Regions from separate parts of the Vibrio cidicii genome, predicted to be linked through region 2. Evidence: predicted binding sites of a transcription regulator. Region 2 holds the regulator's gene; each other region holds the start of a gene.

Region 1 (2,266 bases), 1.6 Mb from region 2:
GTGCAGCAGTGAGCAGGAACTCGCAACCCACAAACGTTCACCAAGCTGCGCTTTCACAGGCAGCAAGCGTTGGTATTGCGCTGCGAGATCAGAGCGCCACACGTTGCGACCATTGACCACACCGACCGACAGCACCCAATGCGCTGGCAATAGCTCAAGCACCTCGTCCAGTTGTTCAGGGGCCGCGGCAAGGTCGATATGTAAACCGTCCACGTCAAGTGCCACCACTCGCTCTAAGCAATCGGTCACGGCATCGAAATAAGTCGTCAGCAGCACTTTGACCTCACCACGGATCACTTGATAGGCCAACTTGAAGGAGTCCAGCCACGGCTTTTCCAGCTCAAGTGCCAGAATAGGCTCGTCAATTTGTACCCATGTCACTCCTTGTTTTGCCAGCTTGGCCAAAATCGCCTGATAAGCGCTAAGCAGACGGGGAAGCAACGTCAGACGCTCGAAACCTTCTTCTACCTCTTTACCCAAATAGAGGTAGCTTAGCGGGCCAAGCAGCACGGGTTTAACCTTATGCCCAGCTTGAATCGCTTCATTGACCTCTTCAAACAGCTGTGGCCAGCTCACCTCAAACGTATCATCGCGGCTAAATTCCGGAACGATATAGTGATAGTTAGTATTAAACCATTTGGTCATGTCCGATGCTGCTGCGCCATGACAGCCACAGGCGGACTGCGATTGACCGCGGCCAACACGAAACAAGGTATCGAGATCAGGAAAACCATGACGATGACGTTTCGGCACATGGCCAAGCAGTAGTGTGGTGGTCAGCACATGGTCATACCAAGCAAAATCACCAACGGTGGCGTAGCTCAGCCCTGCTTCTTTTTGCACTTGCCAGTTCTGCTGACGTAGCTGAGCGCCGACTTGCTTCAGCTCGGTTTGGTCAATCTCTCCGCGCCAGTACTTTTCTTGCGCAAACTTGAGTTCTCGTTTTTCACCAATACGTGGGTAGCCGAGGATGTGCGTTGTGGTCGTCATGGTCTTATTCCTTTTTCTATGCTTGGTCTATTCGTTGTTCGATAATTTGGTTTGTATCCCGTCAGGATGTCCAGATGGCTAAACTATCTCGCCAATCCAACCATGGAACAAGCGCCAAATATTCAACTTGTTTATTAAAAAAATTCATGACCCAACTAAACGTCGACACAAAACAAATAGACGTCTAGATGTTTACAGCTCCAAAAAATCCAGGTAAGTTACAAAGACTCATGCACACAGCAAGGAAGATGAGAGGGATTCATGATCGAGTTGAAACACTTAAAAACCCTGACATCGCTACGCGATACTGGCTCACTCACCGCGACAGCAACGGCGCTGCACCTCACTCAATCCGCCCTCTCCCATCAGATCAAGGATCTTGAGGCAAGGATAGGTGGTCAGTTATTTTTGCGTAAAACACGTCCAGTAAAATTTACTTCCGAAGGGGAGATTTTACTGCGCGTCGCCGACGAGGTTTTGCCCAAACTTGCCCGAGCCGAAAACGAGCTTGCTAGCCTAAAAGAGGATGTGAATGGCCGTTTACATATGGCGATCGAGTGCCACTCCTGTTTTCAATGGCTGATGCCTGCTTTGAAAGAGTATCAACTAACGTGGCCGAGCGTGACTCTCGATTTCTCATCGGGTTTTGGTTTTGAACCTTTACCTGCGCTGATGGCGGGCGAATTGGATTTGGTGATCACTTCAGATATTCAACCGCGCGGTGAAATCCACTATGAGCCTCTGTTTGATTTTGAGATGCGACTTATCACCGCCACCAATCACTCATTGGCAAATAAAACACGCTTAGAACCAAGCGATCTGGCGGATCAAACCATGCTGACTTACCCGGTGCAAAAGCAGCGCTTAGACGTGGTCAAACACTTTCTGGCCCCCGCTGGCGTAGAGCCGGCGAAATGGAAGCAAGCAGATAACACATTGATGTTGGTGCAGATGGTGTCGGCGGGTCTGGGCGTGGCTGCGTTGCCAAACTGGGCGATTAGCGAATTTTCCCGACAAGGACTCATTACCAGCATCCCGCTGGGCAAGGGCTTGTGGCGTCGCTTGTTTGCCGCAACGCGCAATAGCGACAAAGAGAAGCGCTATCTGCAAGCTTTCTTTGCCACCGCACGCCAGCAATGCAAAAGCCACCTTGATGGTATCAAGATGGCTTAGAAAATCGCTCAGCGTGAGTAAGATTTAAACTGGTTGGTCAGTGGATCGTATTGATAACCAAGCACATCAAGCTTGACGATCACCTGTTCAACATCCATTTCAT
Region 2 (2,266 bases):
TAGCTCCTCGGCATGTTGCGCAGTTTTGGTCACCACCACACCGCCAATCACATCAGAATGGCCATTAATGTATTTGGTGGTGGAGTGAATCACGAAATCCGCGCCCAGCTCTAACGGCTTTTGATAAACCGGAGTAAGGAAGGTGTTGTCGACCGCCACCAGCGCGCCAACGCGATGCGCCTTTTCACACACGGCCGCAATGTCGACCACGCGCACCAACGGGTTGGAGGGGGTTTCAATCAGCAGCAGTTTGGGCTTGAGCGCCAAGGCTGCCTCCAGCGCCGCTGGGTCGGATTGATCCACAAAGCGCACCTTGAAATCACCTTTGTTAGCGCGGGTATTGAACAAGCGATACGTACCGCCGTAGCAGTCGTGCGGAGCGACAATCAGATCGTTTGGCGACAAAAACGCAGAGACCCACAAGTTAAGCGCCGACGTGCCACAGTTGGTCACCACCGCCCCTTGGCCCGACTCCAACTCATACAGCGCCTGCTCCAGCAAGCCACGGTTGGGGTTGCCCGAACGGGTATAGTCGTACTTAGGCACTTCGCCAAAGGCTGGAAAGCCGTAGTTGGTCGAAAGGTAAATGGGGGGAACGACAGCACGGAACTGACTGTCTGACTCAATACCAGTTCGAACGGCGATGGTAGCGGGCTTGCGAGTGCTCATAGTGTTTCCTTTCTCCAAAGATGCATTCTGATCAGGAATGGGCTACTGTTGTTTCAGCGTCATCCATTCCTTTTATCCGCCACTTTAACCAGCAAAATTTAAGACGTCAACACTTCTAGACGTCCATATGTCTTTGCTTATGGCGGTAAATCCAGCTACAATCTGCGCCTATTATTTTATTAACCAACAATAACGACTAAAGGTGCGCAATGGCCGACTGGAATGGCGACTACATAAGTCCATACGCAGAGCATGGGAAAAAGAGCGAACAGGTAAAAAAGATCACTGTATCTATCCCATTAAAAGTGCTGAAAGTGCTGACCGATGAACGAACTCGTCGTCAAATTAATAACCTGCGCCACGCAACCAATAGTGAACTGCTGTGCGAAGCCTTCCTGCATGCGTACACAGGCCAGCCATTGCCGACCGATGAAGATCTGCGTAAAGACCGACCAGATGACATTCCAACTGAAGCGAAAGCGCTGATGACGGCGATGGGCATCGAGTTCGAAGCCTACGACGACTAAGGATTGGCTGGTCAGTTCGGGGGAAGAGGCTGACTGCCAAGCCAAAAATAGAAATAAAAAGAATAGCAATAAAAACGGGACGCCTTGGCGTCCCGTTTTTCTGACTGGTTAAAAGTCACGTTTGGCTTATTGCGCCATGTAGTTCTCTGGCATCGCGATGCGCGCTACACCAGAATCGACCGCCGCTTGTGCGACTGCTTTCGCTACGCGCGGTAGCAGACGTGGGTCCATCGGTTTTGGAATGATGTAGTGCGGACCGAACTCTAAGCTGTCGACGCCCGCCGCTTTCAACACTTCCGCAGGAACCGGTTCTTTCGCCAATTGACGAATCGCATCCACCGCCGCCAGTTTCATCTCATCGTTGATTTCGCTGGCGCGAACATCCAATGCACCGCGGAAAATAAACGGGAAGCACAACACGTTGTTCACTTGGTTTGGATAGTCACTGCGGCCCGTTCCCATGATCAAATCGTCACGCACTTGGTGTGCCAGTTCTGGCTTGATCTCGGGGTCTGGGTTTGAACAAGCAAACACCACTGGCTTATCAGCCATCAGTTTCAGCGCTTCTGCAGGCATTAGGTTTGGACCTGACACCCCCAAGAAGAGATCCGCGCCAGAAATCACATCTTCCAGCGTGCGTTTGTCGGTGTTATTGGCAAACAGCTGCTTGTATTCGTTGAGATCATCACGACGGGTATGGATCACGCCTTTGCGATCCAGCATGTAGATCTTCTCACGCATCGCGCCGCATTTGATCAACAGTTCCATACACGCCACCGCCGCCGCGCCCGCGCCCAAACACACAATCACACATTCGTTGAGTTTTTTGCCTTGCAGCTCGATCGCATTGAGCATGCCCGCCGCCGTCACAATCGCGGTGCCGTGCTGGTCATCATGGAAAACCGGCACATCACAACGCTCAATCAGGCGTTTCTCGATCTCAAAACAGTCTGGCGCTTTGATGTCTTCAAGGTTGATGCCACCAAAGGTGTCGGCGATGTTGGCAACGGTATCGACAAACTCATCGATGGTGCGGTGTTTTACTTCGATATCGATCGAGTCTAATCCTG
Region 3 (2,266 bases), 1.1 Mb from region 2:
CTTGGTAGAAGATATTGAGCATGGTGCTCACCGCACGATTTTCTGAGGGAGAATCGAGACGCGAGATGATAACACCCACCACTTTCTGGCTGCCACCGCGCATCGACTGCGCAGATTTCGACGGCACATAGCCCGACGCCGCAATCACTTCCTCCACTTTGGCACGCGTTTCTGGTTTGACTTTAGGGTCATTGGTCAGAACTCGCGACACGGTGGATTTCCCTACGCCGGACAAACGTGCGATGTCTAAAATGGTCAGCTTTTTATTCATATCGAGTCAAGATCACTCATTGCAGAAGAAAAAGGCCGCTTAGCGACCTTTGAGATGTTGTTTCACGTACTCGGGCACCTCACGGATGCTCTCCAGCACCGCCGTTGCCAGCGCCTCGCCTTGCTCTGTGAGCGGTTTTCCGGTCTTCACCAATAACTTGGTGCCGACACCAGCCGCGTCAGCGGCCATCATATCTTCCGCTTTGTCGCCCACCATGATCGAGTTGGCCATATCGATCTTCAAGAAATCACGCGCTGAGATAAACATGCCCGGCTTAGGCTTGCGGCAGTCACAATCTTGCTTGTAGTCGCCAATACCGTGCTCGGCATGATGCGGGCAATAATAGATGCCGTCGAACTCAACCCCGTTGTCAGCGAAATTCCAATCCATCCATTGAGTCAAAGAGAGAAAGCGATCTTCACTAAACTTACCACGCGCTATCCCCGACTGGTTGGTGACCAAAACCAGTAAGTAGCCCATCTCTTGCAGGGCTTTGGTCGCTGCGAATACACCATCAATGTATTCGAAATCATGCTCATCGTGAACATACCCATGATCGACGTTAATCACGCCATCACGATCTAAAAAAACAGCTGGTTTGGCCAAAATCTATATCTCTGTCAACAGGGTAATTTAAAGCGCGATTATAACCGAAAAGGCGACGTTTGCGAGTTTCAACTGCCATACAGCCAACTCAATCGCTCTGCATAGACTATTCTTCTCTATCTAATGACGATTTGATTGGTAAACCGCTAAACGTTTGGACGTCTAGACGTAAAAATATCTATTGACTTGAAAACGTGAAAGCCATAGCATCATCTGAAAAGTGAGCCAGCGCTCAAAATATTATTCTGTTGTCCCTGCACAGGTATAAAAATGATTGAAATTAGTCAGGTAAATAAAGTGTTTTATCAAGGCAGTAAGGAAATACATGCTTTGAAAAACATCAACTTACATATCGCAGAAGGCACCATTTTTGGTGTTATCGGATCATCGGGTGCAGGGAAAAGCACGCTGATCCGCTGCGTCAACATGCTCGAAGCGCCAAGCAGCGGCCGCATTGTGGTGGACGGCGTTGACCTCACTACCCTCAGCAAAGCGCAACTGGGCGAAGCACGCCGCAATATTGGCATGATTTTCCAGCATTTTAATCTGCTTTCCTCGCGCAGCGTGTTTGACAACGTTGCCCTGCCACTGGAACTGGCGGGCAAGAGCAAAGAACAGATCAAAGAGAAAGTAACGCAGTTGCTCAAACTGGTTGGCTTATCGGACAAACAGGAAAGTTACCCGGCCAATCTCAGCGGCGGGCAAAAGCAGCGCGTCGCGATTGCCCGCGCTTTGGCGAGCGATCCGAAAGTGCTGTTGTGCGACGAAGCCACCAGCGCACTCGATCCCGCAACCACGCAATCGATTTTGGAACTGCTGAAAGAGATCAACCGCAAACTGAAAATCACCATGCTGCTTATTACGCATGAGATGGATGTGGTGAAAAGCATCTGTCACGAAGTGGCGATCATCGGTGACGGCGAACTGGTTGAAAAAGGCACGGTTGGCGAGATCTTCGCCCATCCGAAAACCGAACTGGCGCACGCGTTTATTCGCTCTACCTTGGATCTCTCCATTCCGGAAGATTACCAAGCACGCTTGCAGCCAAATCGCGTTGAAGGCAGCTACCCACTGGTTAGGCTGGAATTTACCGGAGCGACAGTGGACGCGCCGCTGGTGTCTCAGATCTCGCGTAAATTCAATATTGATATCAGCATACTCAGCTCTGATCTCGATTACGCAGGCGGTGTCAAGTTCGGCATGATGGTCGCTGAGCTGTTTGGCAATGAAGAAGACGACAACGCCGCACTGGAATTTTTGCGCGAACATAACGTAAAAGTGGAGGTACTGGGTTATGTCCTTTAATACGATTGCACAGTGGTTGAGTTTAAATGGCGATCTCCTGCTGGGCGCAACTTGGCAAACCTTGTACATGGTGGCGGTGGCTGG

What was found. The regulator MetJ, encoded in region 2, represses methionine synthesis genes. The targets are predictions, from matches to a motif close to TTAGACNTNTANANGTCTAA.
Region 1: the regulator MetJ is predicted to act here: its motif matches at 1,167-1,186, upstream of metE (5-methyltetrahydropteroyltriglutamate--homocysteine S-methyltransferase).
Region 3: the regulator MetJ is predicted to act here: its motif matches at 1,032-1,051, upstream of metN (methionine ABC transporter ATP-binding protein MetN).

What each region holds. Positions count from the first base shown of each region.
Region 1 is NZ_CP035921.1:2,959,822-2,962,087, reverse strand. It holds gene metE (5-methyltetrahydropteroyltriglutamate--homocysteine S-methyltransferase) at 1-990, opposite strand, end outside; gene EWA64_RS14505 (LysR substrate-binding domain-containing protein) at 1,252-2,163, shown strand; gene EWA64_RS14500 (DUF4250 domain-containing protein) at 2,172-2,266, opposite strand, start outside.
Region 2 is NZ_CP035921.1:1,383,883-1,386,148, forward strand. It holds gene EWA64_RS07295 (O-succinylhomoserine (thiol)-lyase) at 1-669, opposite strand, end outside; gene metJ (met regulon transcriptional regulator MetJ) at 879-1,196, shown strand; gene EWA64_RS07305 (malic enzyme-like NAD(P)-binding protein) at 1,323-2,266, opposite strand, start outside.
Region 3 is NZ_CP035921.1:2,489,752-2,492,017, reverse strand. It holds gene treR (trehalose operon repressor TreR) at 1-271, opposite strand, end outside; gene gmhB (D-glycero-beta-D-manno-heptose 1,7-bisphosphate 7-phosphatase) at 311-877, opposite strand; gene metN (methionine ABC transporter ATP-binding protein MetN) at 1,148-2,182, shown strand; gene EWA64_RS12430 (methionine ABC transporter permease) at 2,172-2,266, shown strand, end outside.